2 regions of the Streptomyces sp. L500 genome follow, and region 1 is predicted to be linked to the other one. Evidence: riboswitches for the same ligand, from Rfam matches in the RefSeq annotation. Region 1 holds a riboswitch; the other holds the start of a gene.
What was found. A riboswitch is a leader RNA that binds a small molecule or an ion and turns the genes downstream of it on or off. The one in region 1 is predicted to bind S-adenosylmethionine.
Positions count from the first base shown of each region.

Region 2: linked by a shared signal. The riboswitch ahead of thrC (threonine synthase) and the one ahead of ACX9I7_RS08105 (aminotransferase class V-fold PLP-dependent enzyme) in region 1 are both predicted to bind S-adenosylmethionine.

Region 1 covers NZ_JBTOLC010000005.1:113,012-120,544, reverse strand. The annotation lists gene ACX9I7_RS08135 (C40 family peptidase) at 1-371, opposite strand, end outside; gene ACX9I7_RS08130 (C40 family peptidase) at 637-1,710, opposite strand; gene ACX9I7_RS08125 (NYN domain-containing protein) at 1,945-3,315, opposite strand; gene ACX9I7_RS08120 (hypothetical protein) at 3,338-3,580, opposite strand; gene ACX9I7_RS08115 (rhomboid family intramembrane serine protease) at 3,727-4,446, shown strand; gene ACX9I7_RS08110 (Lrp/AsnC ligand binding domain-containing protein) at 4,443-4,724, shown strand; gene ACX9I7_RS08105 (aminotransferase class V-fold PLP-dependent enzyme) at 4,784-6,151, opposite strand; SAM riboswitch class IV at 6,301-6,415, opposite strand; gene trpD (anthranilate phosphoribosyltransferase) at 6,494-7,533, opposite strand, start outside.
Region 2 covers NZ_JBTOLC010000004.1:2,718-10,250, reverse strand. The annotation lists gene groL (chaperonin GroEL) at 1-56, opposite strand, end outside; gene ACX9I7_RS06470 (cold-shock protein) at 397-600, opposite strand; gene ACX9I7_RS06465 (MoaD/ThiS family protein) at 1,088-1,363, opposite strand; gene thrC (threonine synthase) at 1,427-2,722, opposite strand; SAM riboswitch class I at 2,740-2,882, opposite strand; gene ACX9I7_RS06455 (glucosyl-3-phosphoglycerate synthase) at 3,031-3,978, shown strand; gene ACX9I7_RS06450 (alpha,alpha-trehalose-phosphate synthase (UDP-forming)) at 4,070-5,581, shown strand; gene ACX9I7_RS06445 (hypothetical protein) at 5,851-6,597, shown strand; gene otsB (trehalose-phosphatase) at 6,610-7,467, opposite strand; gene ACX9I7_RS06435 (DUF3263 domain-containing protein) at 7,529-7,533, opposite strand, start outside.

The DNA of each region.
Region 1 (7,533 bases):
TCGATGGCGGGGTCGACGGCGCCGTGGCGGTACTGGGCGGTGGCGATCAGGCCGAGGGCGTCGCGCATCCGGTTGACCTTCTCCTGGCCGCGCGCGACGCGGTCGGCGACCTGTTCCACGCGCTCGCGCAGGGCGTCGGCGCGCTCCCCCGCCGCGTTGAACTTCTCCGTGGCCTGCTCGGCCTGCTCGTAGAGCTGGTCGAGCCGCGCCTTCACCGTCCCCGAGGTCTTGGAGTCGTCGGCGGGGTCACCGGGCCGGGCGAGCGCGGGGGCCGCCGAGAAGGCGGCCGCGGCGGTGGCCATGGCGGCGGACAGGACGGTGACCCGGACACTCTGGGTGAGACCGGACTGCGAACGGCGATGGGACGCCACGGGGTGCCGCACTCCCTTCCACTGTGTGCGGACCCTGCCGCCCGGTCGACGGGCGGACGACGGCCGGGCACCGCGCGCCAGACAGTAGCGGCGCGCTCACCCCGGGTTCAAAGACCTCGCGGGCGGCAAAAACGGCGCCCCGCCGACAGACGCAGGTCATCGGCGGGGCGCGGTGTCACTTGCCGTAGTCGCGATTCGCCCGAAAGGGCGGCATGGCGCGGCGGAAGTGATGAACGGCAGAGGTTCAGCAGAGGTGTTAACCCGATCAGCCGACGCGCACGCCGAACTGGAAGGGCATGTTGCTCATCGCCTCGTAGCGCACGTAGGCGCCGGTGCGGGGGGCGTGGAAGACCTGGCCGTTGCCCGCGTAGAGGCCGACGTGGTGCTGGTCGCCGTAGAAGATGACCAGGTCGCCGGGCTTGAGCTGGCTCTGGTCGTAGATCCGGGTGCCGGCGTTGGCCTGGTCCTGGGAGATGCGCGGGAGGGAGACGCCGGCCTGGCCGTAGGCCCACTGGGTGAGGCCGGAGCAGTCCCAGGTGGACATTCCGGTCGCGCCGTACTCGTAGGGCTTGCCCTCCTGGCTCTGCGCGTAGGCCAGAGCGGCGGCGGCGTGGCCGGAGCCCGCGGGGATGTTGGGGCGGCTGTCGGAGCGGCTGGCGCGGCCGCTGTCGCCACCGCTCTTGCCGCTGTCGGCCTTGCTTCCGGAGGCGCCCTTCTGGTCCCCGCCGGTGATCTCCGCGCGCTCCTTCTCGGAGAACTGGTTGAGCACCTTCTGGGCGTCGGCCAGCTTGCCCTGGACCTCGTCCTTGTGCTGCTCCACGGCCTTGCGGGTGGACTCCAGGTCCGCGAGCTTGGAGGAGGCGGCCGCGCGCTCCTGCTTGAGGGTCCGCTGCTTGGCGGCCATCAGCCGGAGCGTGTCGGCCTGCTTGGCGCTCAGCTGGCTGAGCCTGGAGGCCCGGTCCAGGTAGGTGTCGGGGTCCGAGGTGAGCAGCAGCTGGAGCGTGGGGTCGATCGAGCCGGTGCGGTACTGCGAGGTGGCTATCAGGCCGAGGGCGCCGCGCATCCGGTTGAACTCGTCCTGGCCGCGCGCGACCTTGTCCTGGAGCTCACTGACCTGCTTCTCCAGCTTGTCGTGCTGCTCCTTGGCCCCGTTGTACTTCTCGGTGGCCTGCTCGGCCTCTTCGTAGAGCTTGTCGACCTGGTCCTTGGCCTCGGACTTCGACAGCTTGGTGTCGGCGTGCGCGGCCTGCGCCGAGAGGGCGACGGCCATGGCCGCGGTCGCGGTCAGCACGGTGGCCCGAGTGCGGCTCGGCTTCTTGGGACGACGGTGGGACGCCACGGAGACGAGCTCCTTCTACTCTGGGCCGCCCGCCGCGCGAAGTCCTGGGGCGCGGCGGGACCTTCACCGCACACCCCGAACGGGTGATTCCGCGAATGAAGGTTCGAGGCATGACCCTAGTGACCACCGTCGCCACCGTTCAAATTTTCTTGCGAAAAATCTTTGTCAGCGGTACATCCTTTACCAACCTGACACAGTCGGTAATGACCGCTTGACGGTCAGCTGCGCGGACGGTCAGGTGCGGGCAAGTCGCTTGAGCAACAAGGCCGATGCCACGGGCCGCGCCCCCGCCTTGGCCACCCCGTCCGCCACCTCGCGGTCCGTGGAGACCACGACGACCGGCCGGCCCGGCGGCTCGGCCCGCACGAGCTGACGGATCAGCTCGTCCGCCGTCACACCCGGCTTGCTGAACAGCACCCGCACCCCGCGCGGCGGCGCCAGCAGCACCGGGGCGGCCAGCTCCGCGCCGTCGAAGACGCACGTGACCTCGGCGCCGCTCTGCGCGGCCAGCATCGCCAGCCCGCCCAGCAGCCGCAGCCGCTGCTTGTCCAGCGGCATCGTCGGATAGCCGGTCTTGGTGACGTTGTAGCCGTCGACGAGCAGATGCGTCTGAGGCAGCGCCAGCAACTGGTCCAGCAGTGCCGGATCGGTCTCCGACAGCGCCCGCGTCGCGATGTCCCGGGGCGTCATCGTGCCCGGCCGCACCGCGTCCACCGTGTCCGCCGGCGGCACCGAGACCGGCGGCAGCGCCAGCTCGCGGCGCAGCCCCTGCGCCGCGTCCAGCACGGTGTCCAGCAGCAGCCGCAGCCGGACGTCCTCCACGCTGCGGCCCTCGCGCGTCGCCCGGCGGCTCGCCTCCAGGGCCGCCTCGGCCTCCGCGAGCCGGGCCTTGGCCCGGCGCGCCTCGCCCTGCGCCGCCGCCTTCTCGGCGGCGGCCTCGGCGCGCAACGCCTCCAGCTCGCCCTGGGCCTTGCGCAGCGCCGCCTCGCCGCGCCGCACATCGCTCTGCGCGCTGCGCAGCTTGCGGTGCAACGACTCGGCGTCCCGCCGGACGGTCTCCAGCTCGGCACGGACCCGGTCGGCCTCGGCCTTCGCCTCCGCCCGTGCCGCCGCCAGCTCCTCGCGCAGCCGCGTCAGCTCGTGCCGGGCCTCCTCGTCGGCCCGTTCGGCGCTCGCCCGGGCCGCCTCCTCGCCCGCCGCCGTGACCAGCTTGACCCAGCCGGCCGGCCGCAGCACGAACGCCATGGCGGCCACGTCCTCCGGATCGGCGGCCGCCGGCGGCGAACCGGCCTCCAGGGCCTCCGCCAGCTCGGAACCGGTCTCCCGCAGCCGCGCGGAGATCCGCTGCCGGAAGGCCGAGTCGCTCTCCACGGCCGCGGCCATGGCGTTCCCCGCGAACTTGGCCCGGCGGGACGGGGTGAACCGGGCGTACTGCCGCAACTGGGCGGGCAGTTCCGCGACCGTCAGTCCGCCGAACGCCTCCGCGACGAGCCCGATGACCCGCCGCCGGATGCCTTCGGGCAGGGGGCGGTCGAGCACCTCGCTGACGCCGTCGTCGGCCCCGCCGGCGTCACCGGCCGCCTCCACGCCGTCCGTGTGCTCCACCACCGCTTATCGCTCCCGTTCGTCAGGCATCGGCGCCCGGCCGGGCCACCAGCTCGATCTGGTCGACGGCGTTGCACCAGCGGCAACGCACGGACTCGATCGTCTCACTGACGATCTCGCGCTCCTCCACCGCGGGCTCCCCCGCCAGGTCGAGGTGCACGAACTCCACGGCTTTGGTCGTCCGCGTGACGTCGAAACGCGTGAGGTTGCCGCACAGGGTGCAGCGCCACCGGTTCCCGGCTGTCGGCTGGGGAACAACGCCCATCGTGTCGTCCGTCCTCGTCTGTGGTCCGCGGGGTGCTCCCCGTAACCCTACGGCCTGCCGGTCGCCGGACGCGGGGCGTGCGGCCCGCACGGACGGCCCGGCGAGGCGCTCTGCACGGGTTGCGCCCGGTACGCCATGATCTGGCCATGATCGAAACGGCAGGGCGCCCGGGCCACCCGGACACCCCCTGGGTGACCTGGACGATCCTGGCCGTCTGCGGCGCGGTCTTCCTGATCGGCCCCGTCTCCGGCCTGAATCCGGTCTACGGCACCGGACCCGGACTGCTGGCCGCCCAGACCGACTACTTCGCGCACTGGGGGGTCGTGCCGCAGGAGCTGATCCACGGCTCGCCCTGGGCTCTGTGCACCCCGCTCACCGCGCTCTTCGTGCACGGGAACTGGCTGCATCTGCTGGGCAACATGCTCTTCCTCTACGTCTTCGGCGCCATGACCGAGGCCCACCTGGGCCGTGCCGCGTTCCTCTGCTGCTACCTCCTCACCGGCTATCTCGCCCTCTTCGGCTACGCCGCCGTGCACGCCCACTCCGAACGCACGCTCGTGGGCGCGTCGGGAGCCATCTCCGGGGTGCTCGGCGCGTTCCTCTATCTCTTCCCCAGGGCGCGGGTCACCAGCCTCTTCCCGTTCCTGTTCTTCCTGCCGCTGCGCTTCCCCGCCTGGGCCGTACTGCTGTTCTGGTTCGCACTCCAGTGGCTGGCGACGGGGACGGACGCCGGGCGCCCCGGGGTCGCCTATCTGGCCCACGTCGTGGGATTCGCACTCGGATTCGGCTACGCCTGGGGCCTTCGCACACCTGCGGCTAGAGTGAAGGGCGCAGCCAGGTCCACCGAAGGAGACAAACCGACGTGATCACTTCGATCGTGCTCATCAAGACCGACGTGGACCGGATTCCCGAGATCGCCGAGAACATCGCCGCCATCGAGGGCGTGAGCGAGGTCTACTCGGTCACCGGTGGGGCCGATCTGATCGCGATGGTCCGCGTGGCCCGGCACGACGACCTCGCGGACCTCATCCCGGGCCGCATCAGCAAGGTCCCGGGCGTGGCCTCGACGGAGACCCACATCGCGTTCCGCACGTACTCCCAGCACGACCTGGAAGCGGCCTTCGCGATCGGCCTCGACAACTAGCCGGGCCCCGCAGGGGCGCGGCGCAGCGTCGATATGCGGCTGCCGCCGCGTGGGCGCGCTCAGCCCAAACCGGCCCGCGGCTGAGCCGCAACGCACCGCCCACCCTCGGTGCGGTACTCCCACCGAGCCCCCTCGGTGACAAGCTCCCGTACGGCCCGCACGAACCGCTCGACGTGCTCATCGGGCGTACCGGCCCCGAAGCTCACCCGAATGGCATTCAGCGACCGCCCGTCGGACGGCCCGCACTCGCCGGACACCCCCTGATCGCCGTCCAGCAGGACGCGGACGAGCGGATGCGCGCAGAAAAGCCCATCCCGCACCCCGATCCCATACTCCGCGGAGAGCGCCGCCGCGAAGTGGGAGCTGTTCCAGCCGTCCACGACGAAGGACAGGACGCCCACACGCGGGGCGTCCGCGCCGAACAGCGACAGCACCCGCACCCCCGGGACGTCCGCCAGCCCGCCCCGCACCCGCGCGATCAGCTCCCGTTCGCGCTCCACCAGCCGGTCGAAGCCGGTCTCCTGGAGCGCCTTGCAGGCGGCGGCGATGGCGTAGGCCCCGATGACGTTGGGCGAACCGGCCTCGTGCCGGGCCACGGTGTCGTGCCACTCGACCTCGACGCCGCCCTCGGCGTCGCGTGCCACCCTGCGGCTGGCGCCGCCGCCCGCCAGATACGGCTCGGCCTCCCGCAGCCAGTCGGCCCGCCCGGCGAGGACGCCGGCGCCGAACGGCGCGTACAGCTTGTGCCCGGAGAAGGCGACCCAGTCGACGTCCCACCCGGCGACGTCTACGGGGTGGTGCGGAGCCAACTGGGCGGCGTCCAGCACGATGCGCGCGCCGTGCGCGTGCGCGGCCGCCGCCAGCTCCCGTACCGGCCACAGCTCGCCGGTCACATTGGACGCGCCGGTCACGCAGACCAGCGCCGGGCCGTAGGGCTCTCGATCGGCGAGCGCCCGCTCCAGCGTCTCGACGGCCTCCCCCGGCGAACGCGGGGCGTCGAGGTAGGTGACCTCGGCGTCCCGCCAGGGCAGCAGGGCCGCGTGGTGCTCGGTCTCGAAGACGAACACCCGGCAGCCGGCGGGCAGTACGGACGCCAGCAGGTTGAGCGAGTCCGTGGTGGAACGGGTGAAGACCACCTGGTCGCCCTCGCGGCAGCCGAGGAAGCCGGCGACGGTGGCCCGGCATCCCTCGAACAGGTCGGTCGACAGCTGTGAGAGGTACCCGGCGCCCCGGTGGACGCTGCCGTAGTACGGCGCGTAGGCGGCGACGTCGTCCCACACCCGCCGCAACGCCGGTGCGCTGGCGGCGTAGTCGAGCGCCGCGTACGTCACCTCGCCCCCGGTGACGAGCGGTGCGCGGACGTCGTGACCGAGAACGGGCAGCGGCTCGGCGGTAGTGACAACAGGGGCAACAGGGCATGCGGACATGGCGAATTCTCCCGGCAGGGGTGATGGAGGACAGCACGCGCACGCCGCACGAGGGCGTACGCGGGATTACCGGAAACGGGGCCGTAGGCCCTATCGCATTCGCTGCAACACGGAAGGGTCTCCCTCGACAACCAGGATCCCTGGCGAGGGATCCGCGCTTGCCACAGGCGTCTGCCTGCGGCCTGGTCATCACCCGGGGCACCCCGCCACGGAAGGAGGGTTGCCGGACAGCAAGCCGGGGCCGAAACGCTGTCACTCGTGACCTGCGCAGCATCATGCCACAGGATCTTGAATGCGCAAGGGCGCGGTCCGCGATGCGGACCGCGCCCTGTGCGGGGAGAGTCAGCGGTTGCTGGCCTCCACCCACTTCTCCAGCACCCGCCGGGCCGCGCCCGAGTCGATGGACTCGGCCGCCAGCGCCATCCCGGCCCGGATCCGCTCCGTGAGCGGCGCGTCCGTCGGCGTCAGGGCGGCCAGCGCGGCGGCGGAGTTGAGCAGCACCGCGTCCCGGACCGGGCCGGTCTCCCCAGCGAACAGCCGGCGGGCCACATCGGCGTTGTACGAGGCGTCGGCGCCCCGCAGCGCCTCGATGGGCACCAGGTCGACGCCCACGTCCCGGGGGTCGAACGACTCCTCCCGCACCTGGCCGTCCCCCACGATCCACACCCGCGAGGTGGCCGTCGTGGTGAGCTCGTCGAGCCCGTCGTCGCCGCGGAAGACCAGTGCGGACGAGCCGCGTTCGGCCAGCACCCCGGCCAGGATCGGTGCCATCCGGGCGTCCGCGACGCCGGTCGCCTGGGCCTTGACCCGCGCGGGGTTGGTCAGCGGGCCCAGGACGTTGAAGGTCGTGCGGATGCCCAGCTCACGGCGGGCGGGGGCCACATAGCGCAGGGCGGGGTGGAACTTCACCGCGAAGCAGAAGGTGATGCCGGCCTCCTCGGCCACCTCCACCACCCGGCGCGGGGTCAGCTCCAGATTCACCCCGAGCTTCTCCAGGACGTCCGAGGCGCCGCTCGCGGAGGACGCGGCGCGGTTGCCGTGCTTGACGACCTTCGCCCCGGCGCCCGCGACGACGATCGAGGACATGGTGGAGATGTTGACGGTCTTGGCGCCGTCGCCGCCGGTGCCCACGATGTCGACACTGGGGCCGGGCACCTCGATGAGATTGGCGTGCCGGTACATCGCCCGGACCAGGCCGGAGATCTCGGCGACCGTCTCGCCCTTGGCCCGCAGGGCGACGGCGAAGCCCGCGATCTGGGCGTCGGTGGCCTCCCCGCGCATGATCCGGTCCATGGCCCAGGCCGTGTCGTCGGCGCCGAGGTCCACTCCGCTCAGCAGGGCGTCCAGGAGGCCCGGCCAGGTGTGGGCCACCGAGCGCTCGC
Region 2 (7,533 bases), on a different contig from region 1:
ATCCCGCGCTCGAGACCGCGCCGTGCCTCCTCGTCGAACGCGATGATCTTGGCCATGTGAAGTGGTCCTCCCAGGACGGGGTGGAGACTGCTCCGGACCGCGCTGGTGCCCGCGACGGACGGCCTGCGTGCCCCGCGGTTCCTTGCCCCGCTTGGCTCGCCGACCTCACCGACGGTCCAAATCTGTCACTCTCACTCGGAGAGTGCTAAGCCCAATGATTAGCACTCGACCCCTGCGAGTGCAAGCGCCTCACACCAACCTGCCCCGTGCCGGACGACCCCACACCTGGACGCGCCCGGAGGCGACAGGGGCGGGACGCGGACGCGCGAGGGGCCCGCGTCGTAAAGACGCGGGCCCCTCGGCGAGCTGAGTGAGCCGGTGGTCGATGCGCGCCGGTCAGGCGGTCACCTTGACCATGTCCGCCTGCGGCCCCTTCTGGCCCTGCGAGATTTCGAACTCGACCCGCTGCCCCTCCTCGAGGGTGCGGTAGCCGTCCATCTGGATCGCGCTGTAGTGGACGAAAACATCCGCACCACCGTCGACCGCGATGAAGCCGTACCCCTTCTCCGCGTTGAACCACTTGACGGTGCCCTGAGCCATGCCTAACTCCCCTATTACTGGCCCTTGCACAGGACCGCACCTCGCGGACCCGGGTCAGACCTCACCCCCAGACAGGTTGGGGGTGTGCGCCGGAACGCGTCGACCGCCGCTGAATGTATCTGCACGGATGCCGTCTGCAACAGGTCAGTCGGACGAGAATTCCGGGCGCGGCCGATCGGTTATTACCGCCTATTTCGCCAGCTTCTCGGGCAAGTCGGACCGGGCATAACGCAACCAACCCGGCAATTCGTGCACACGTTGTGGGCACAACTTGACGGGTTCTCATATGCGTTCGGCAGTGACACCGGAGGGGGAACGCCCCAACTGTATCGCGGTTCAACAGACGGAATCACCCCGTCCGTTTTACGGGCGGGGTGATTCCGGTGAATTCCGCAGGAACGCTTCGGAAGGGTCGGGCCAAGGGTCCGGGGGGCCGGAAGCCTTGGGAGAGCGGCCCGGTCGGGCCGCCCCGGCCGGGCCGTCCCGGTCAGCCGCCGGCGACCGCCGGAATGATCGACACCCCGGCGCCATCCGGAGTGGCCGCTTCCAGTCCGCCCTCGAACCGTACGTCGTCGTCATTGACGTACACATTCACGAAACGGCGCAGCTTTCCGCTCTCGTCGAGAACGCGGGCGGCGATTCCGGGGTGGTTCTTCTCCAGGCAGGCGATCACTTCACCGAGAGTGGCCCCTTCGGCGGAGACTTCCGACTTACCGGAGGTGTAGGTGCGAAGGATGGTGGGAATGCGGACGTTGACGCTCATGGGATCACCTTTGGTTTGAGGAAGGAAACGGCCGGGCAATGGCCCGCTCGGCAATGGCCCCGATCAAAGGCCCGCGAGCCCCGCCGCCCGGAACGCGCTCAGCGAAGGCGGAATCGTCGCCGTCGGCCCCGCCGCCACCGCGTCCAGCGTCTTGAGCCCGTCGCCCGTGTTGAGCACGACGGTGGTCAGGGACGGATCCAGCCGCCCGTCCTCCAGCAGCTTCCGGGTGACCCCGACCGTCACCCCGCCCGCCGTCTCCGCGAAGATCCCCTCCGTCCGGGCCAGCAGCCGGATGGCCTCGACGATCCGCTCGTCGTCCACGTCCTCCACGGCCCCGCCCGTGCGCCGGGCGATGTCGAGCACGTACGGCCCGTCGGCGGGGTTGCCGATGGCCAGGGACTTCGCGATGGTGTCCGGCTTCACCGGCCGCACCACCTCGTGTCCGTCCTTGAAGGCGCGCGAGACCGGCGCGCACCCCTCGGCCTGCGCGCCGAAGATCCGGTACGGCCGGTCCTCGACCAGCCCCAGCGCGACGAGCTCCTTCAGCCCCTTGTCGATCTTCGTCAGCTGCGACCCCGAGGCGACCGGCACCACGATCTGGTCCGGCAGCCGCCAGCCCAGCTGCTCGCAGATCTCGTACGCCAGCGTCTTGGAGCCCTCCCCGTAGTAGGGCCGCAGATTGACGTTGACGAAACCCCAGCCCTCGCCCAGCGGGTCGCCGATGAGCTCGCTGCAGAATCGGTTGACGTCGTCGTACGTGCCCTCGATGCCCACCAGCTCGCCGCCGTAGACAGCGGCCATCACGACCTTGCCGGCCTCCAGGTCGTGCGGGATGAAGACACAGGACCGCAGGCCCGCGCGCGCCGCCGCGGCGCCCACCGCTCCGGCCAGGTTCCCCGTCGAGGAGCACGAGAGGGTGGTGAAGCCGAAGGCGCGCGCCGCCTCGACGGCGATGGCGACGACGCGGTCCTTGAAGGAGTGGGTGGGGTTGCCGGAGTCGTCCTTGACGTACAGCCCGCCGGTGACGCCCAGCTCGCGGGCGAGGTTGTCGGCCTTGACGAGCTTGGTGAAGCCGGGGTTGAGGTTCGGCCGGTCCGCGACGTCGGCGGGGACGGGCAGCAGGGGGGCGTAGCGCCAGATGTTCGCGGGTCCGGCCTCGATGCGGCGGCGCAGCGTCTCGGGGTCGCCGGCCGGGAGCTCGTAGGCCACCTCGAGAGGGCCGAAGCAGCTCACGCAGGCGAAGGAGGGACCGAGCGGGAAGCGCTCGCCGCACTCGCGGCAGGAGAGCGCGACGGCGGGCCCGAAGGACGCGGTGGTGTGAGGTACGGAGGTACGACTTTCAACGGCTTCGACAGCCATGGAGGCGAGGCCCTTTCTCCTCATCTTCCTCGCGGCGAACGTCACCACGAGACGGATTTGGCACCTTCCCCGCCGGGAGCCTCGCGTCGTACGACCGAGACCAGCTGGAGGGTTGCCGGGGCTTCAACGGGCCGTGTCCCTCTGCCCCTCTGGATGAGCGGTATGGCCCGGGCGCGCCCGGGCGTTTGTGCGCGCGACGACCCCGACATAGGACGGCCGTCCGCGTTGTTCAAGACTGTAACGGAAGGGGTGGCCGCTTGAGAGGGCCGTCCGAACCGCGAGATGTGTCACAACGAGGAGTCATGCACGTGCTGGAAGAGGTGGAGCGCTGGCTCGCCCGGCGGTCCTGGTCCGCCGCCGACCGTCCGCTCGACCAGCTGCTGGCCGCCAAGGGCGAGGCGGGCACCACGGTCAGCGTGGTGCTGCCGGCTCTGAACGAGGAGGCGACGGTCGGCGAGATCGTGGCGACGATCCGCCGCGAGCTCATGAGCGAGGCCGTGCCGCTGGTGGACGAGCTGGTGGTGCTGGACTCCGGTTCCACGGACCGGACGGCCGAGGTCGCGGCGGCGGCCGGCGCGCGCGTCGCGCACCGCGACGAGATCCTGCCGCGGCTGCCCGCGCTGCCGGGCAAGGGCGAGGTGCTGTGGCGGTCCCTGCTGGCGACGACGGGCGACGTCGTCTGCTTCGTCGACGCGGACCTGAAGGACTTCTCCAGCGACTTCGTCTCGGGGATCGTCGGCCCGCTGCTGACCGATCCCGGGGTGCAGTTCGTCAAGGCGATGTACGACCGTCCGCTGGGTGAGGTCGCGGGGCAGGGCGGCCGGGTCACCGAGCTGGTGGCGCGCCCGCTGCTGAACCTCCACTGGCCGCAGCTCGCGGGCTTCGTCCAGCCGCTGGGCGGCGAGTACGCGGCCCGCCGCTCGCTGCTGGAGCGGCTGCCGTTCCCCGTGGGCTACGGCGTGGAGCTGGGCCTGCTCGTGGACGCGCTGCACACGGTGGGGCTGGACGCGCTGGCGCAGGTCGACGTGGGCGTGCGCAAGCACCGCCACCAGGACGGCCGGGCGCTGGGCCGGATGGCCGCGACGATCTACCGCACGGCGCAGGTGCGGCTGGCCCGGGGCCATCTGGTGCGTCCGGCGCTCACCCAGTTCGAGCGCACGGCGGAGGGGTTCGTGCCGCGGACGTACGCCGTGGACACGGAGGAGCGGCCGCCGATGGCGGAGATACCGGAGTACGCCCGGCGGCGCGCGGCGTAGCCGCCCGGATGGGGAACGGAGTGTTCCCCCTGTGGCACCCGACGAGCCGTGCGTACGTTTGAGCGGTTCCCCGGGGGGCAAGGCTGGCGTCATGGTCGCTGAGCATCCCCAGCCCGCCCCGGTAACCGCCGCCCCGGCAGCCGCCGCGCCCATCGTCGTGGCGTCCAACCGGGGGCCGGTCTCGTACGCGCTGCGCGAGGACGGCTCGCTGGCGGCCGGGCGGGGCGGCGGCGGGCTGGTGTCCGGGCTGAGCGAGATCGGGCGGGACCCGCGGGGCGCGGCGGCGGTGTGGGTGTGTGCCGCGCTGGGCGAGGGCGACCGGCTGGCGGCGTCCCGCGCGGGCCGAAGACTCGACCCGGCCGACACGGGCGGGCTGCGGGTGCGGATGCTGGACATCCCGGCCGGGACGTTCTCCGCCGCGTACAACGGCGTGGCCAACTCCGTGCTGTGGTTCGCCCATCACATGCTCTGGCAGACCCCGCTCGAACCGGTATTCGACAAGGGGTTCCGGTCGCAGTGGGCGGCCTACGAGGCGTACAACACCGCCTTCGCGGACGCGATCGCCGAGGAGGCGGCGGAGGGCGCCGTCGTCCTCGTCCAGGACTACCACCTCACCCTCGTCCCCGCGCTGCTCCGCGCCCGCCGCCCCGACCTGCGCGTCGGCCACTTCTCCCACACCCCGTGGGCCCCGCCGGACTACTACCGGCTGCTGCCGGACGACGTCGCCGAGCAGGTGCTGCGCGGCGTCCTCGGCGGCGACCGGGCCGCCTTCCTGACCCGGCGCTGGGCGGAGGCGTTCGCCGCGTGCTGCGCGGACGTCCTGGGGGCCGAGGTGGTGCGCGAGGAGCACGGGGGCGCGGCGGCGGTGCGCTTCGCGGGCCGTACGACCCTGCTCGGCGTCCACGCGCTCGGCGCGGACGCCGACTTCCTGCGCGAGCGCGCGCACCGGCCGGACGTGGAGGAGCGGCTGACGGCCCTGCGGGAGCAGATCGGGCCCGGCCGCCGGACGATCCTGCGGGTCGACCGCACGGAGCTGTCCAAGAACATCGTCCGCGGCCTCCACGCCTACCGCCGGCTGCTGGAGGACCACCCCCACTGGCGGGGCCGGGTGACCCACCTCGCCTTCGCCTACCCCTCCCGGCAGGATCTGGCGGTCTACCGCGACTACACCGCCGAGGTGCAGCGCGTCGCCGACGCGGTCAACGCGGAGTTCGGCACGGCCGACTGGCAGCCGGTGATCCTGCATGTGAAGGACGACTTCGCCCGTTCCCTGGCCGCCTACCGGATGGCGGACGTCGCGCTGGTCAACCCCATTCGCGACGGCATGAACCTGGTGGCCAAGGAGGTCCCGGCCGTCTCCGACCACGGCTGCGTCCTCGTGCTCTCCCGCGAGGCCGGGGCGGCGGCGGAGCTCGCCGGGGAGGCGATCGTCGTCAACCCGTACGACGTCGAGGCGACGGCGCGCGCCCTGCACGTGGCCCTGCTGATGGACCCGGCGGAACGCGCGGAACGTGCCGAACGACTCGCCACGGCCGCGACCCGGCTACCGCCGGCCCGCTGGTTCACGGAGCAACTGCACGCGCTGGAGGGGGACGCCCCGTAGGGGTGCGCCCCGCCAGGGGCGCGGGGAACTGCGCGAACGGCCACGGACGGCCCGCAGCCGCCCACCCCGCCGGAGCGCACGGCGCTGTCGGCACGGCCACACGTGCGGACCGTCCGTGGCCGTTCGCGCCCGCGCGGCGGCAGCCGCATATCGACCCCGCCCCGCGCCCCTTGCGGGGCGCGCACGGCGCGTTCGCGCACCGTGCCCGTGCGGGCCGACGCCTCCACCGCGCGGCACCCCCCACGAGGCGGACGGGTAGCCATGCACCCATGCCGAACGCTCCGCGCTGGGCCGCCGCCGCGGCCGCCACCACGCTCATAGCCGTCACCGCCACCGGCTGTTCCTCCGACTCCGACAGCGGCAAGGACGCCGGCTCCAAGGCGGCGAAGGCCGGCACCTCGGCCTCCCCGTCGGGCACCTCGTCCTCGTCATCGCCCTCGGCCGGAGGCGCCGCCGCCGTCCCGGTCGGACCGGGTCCCCAGGGCTCGTACACCGTCCAGAAGCAGCCCGAACCGGGCACCTGCGCCTACCGGTACACCGCCGCCAAGGAACCCCTCCCGGACCCCAAGTGCACCCCGGGCGCGACCAACCCCAAGGTCACCCAGGCGACCCTCAAGACCACCATCTGCCGCAGCGGTTACACCGCCGACATCCGCCCCGGCACCAACATCACCAGCCGGGAGAAGACCGCGAACGCGGCCTCCTACGGCTACAAGGGCCCGCTGAAGGACGCCGAGTACGACCACCTCATCAGCCTCCAGCTCGGCGGCGACCCCAACGACCCGCGCAATCTGTGGGTCCAGCCGCCCTCCCCCGGCCACAAGGCGGGAGCCGGGCCGAACAACCCCAAGGACGTGGTCGAGAGCAAGCTCAAGGCCGCGATCTGCTCGGGGAAGACGGAGCTGGCGAAGGCCCAGCAGGCGATCGTCAAGGACTGGACGACCGCGCTGTCGGTGCTCGGCCTGACGAACGAGAAGCCGGCCGCGAAGGACCCGAAGGCGGAAGAGGGCGAATAGGGCGAACAGGGCTCAACCGAGCCGGTCCGCCAAGGCGGCCAGGAGCTCCACCACCCCCGCCGGACCGTCCACCACGAGATCCGCCCGCTCGGCGAGCACGGCGACCTCGGCGCTGCCGCTGCACACCAGGGTGCCCGGCACCCCCTCGGTGCGCAGCTTCTCGACCGCCGCGAAGGCGGCGAGATCGCCGAGGTCGTCACCGGCGTAGAGGACGGCGGAGGCGCCGCTCTCCCGGACGTACTCGGCGAGGGCCACGCCCTTGTCCATGCCCGGGGGCCGCAGCTCCAGCACCAGCCGGCCGGGTTCGACGATCAGGCCGTGGCGCTCGGCGAGGGCGCCCAGCGGCGCGCGCAGGGCGTCGTAGACGGCCTGGGGGTCGTCGGCGCGGCGGGTGTGGACGGCGATGGCGCGGCCGGCCTTGTTCTCGATGTGCACGGTCTCGATCCACGAACCACGCCAGGCGCCCGATTCGTCCAGTACGCCGGGGAGTTCCGCCTGGACGGCCGCCACGCCCGGGTGCGGGGCGGGGGCGTGGACGGTGCCGGTGACGGCGTCCCAGCGTTCGGCGCCGTAGTGGCCGAGCACCACCAGGTGCTCCAGGCCCGGGACCCCGGCGAAGCCGCCGTAGCGCACGGCCACCCCGGCGGGGCGGCCCGTCACCACGGCCACCGACCCCAGGAGCGGGGCGAGCCGGGCGAGGGCGGGCACGGCGCCGGGGTGGGCGCGGGCCTGCTCGGGGTCGGGGACGATCGGCGCGAGCGTGCCGTCGAAGTCGAGGGCGACGACCGCGCGTTCCGGCCGCGCCAGCAGCGCGGCCAGGCCGTCACGGCCGGCCTCGGTCACGGGTTCCGGGAGGAGGTGGCTGCCCATAAGGCGACCCTACCGGGGCGCCCGCCACGGGGGCGGGCGTATGCCGGCCTCGGCCGCCGTCTCAGC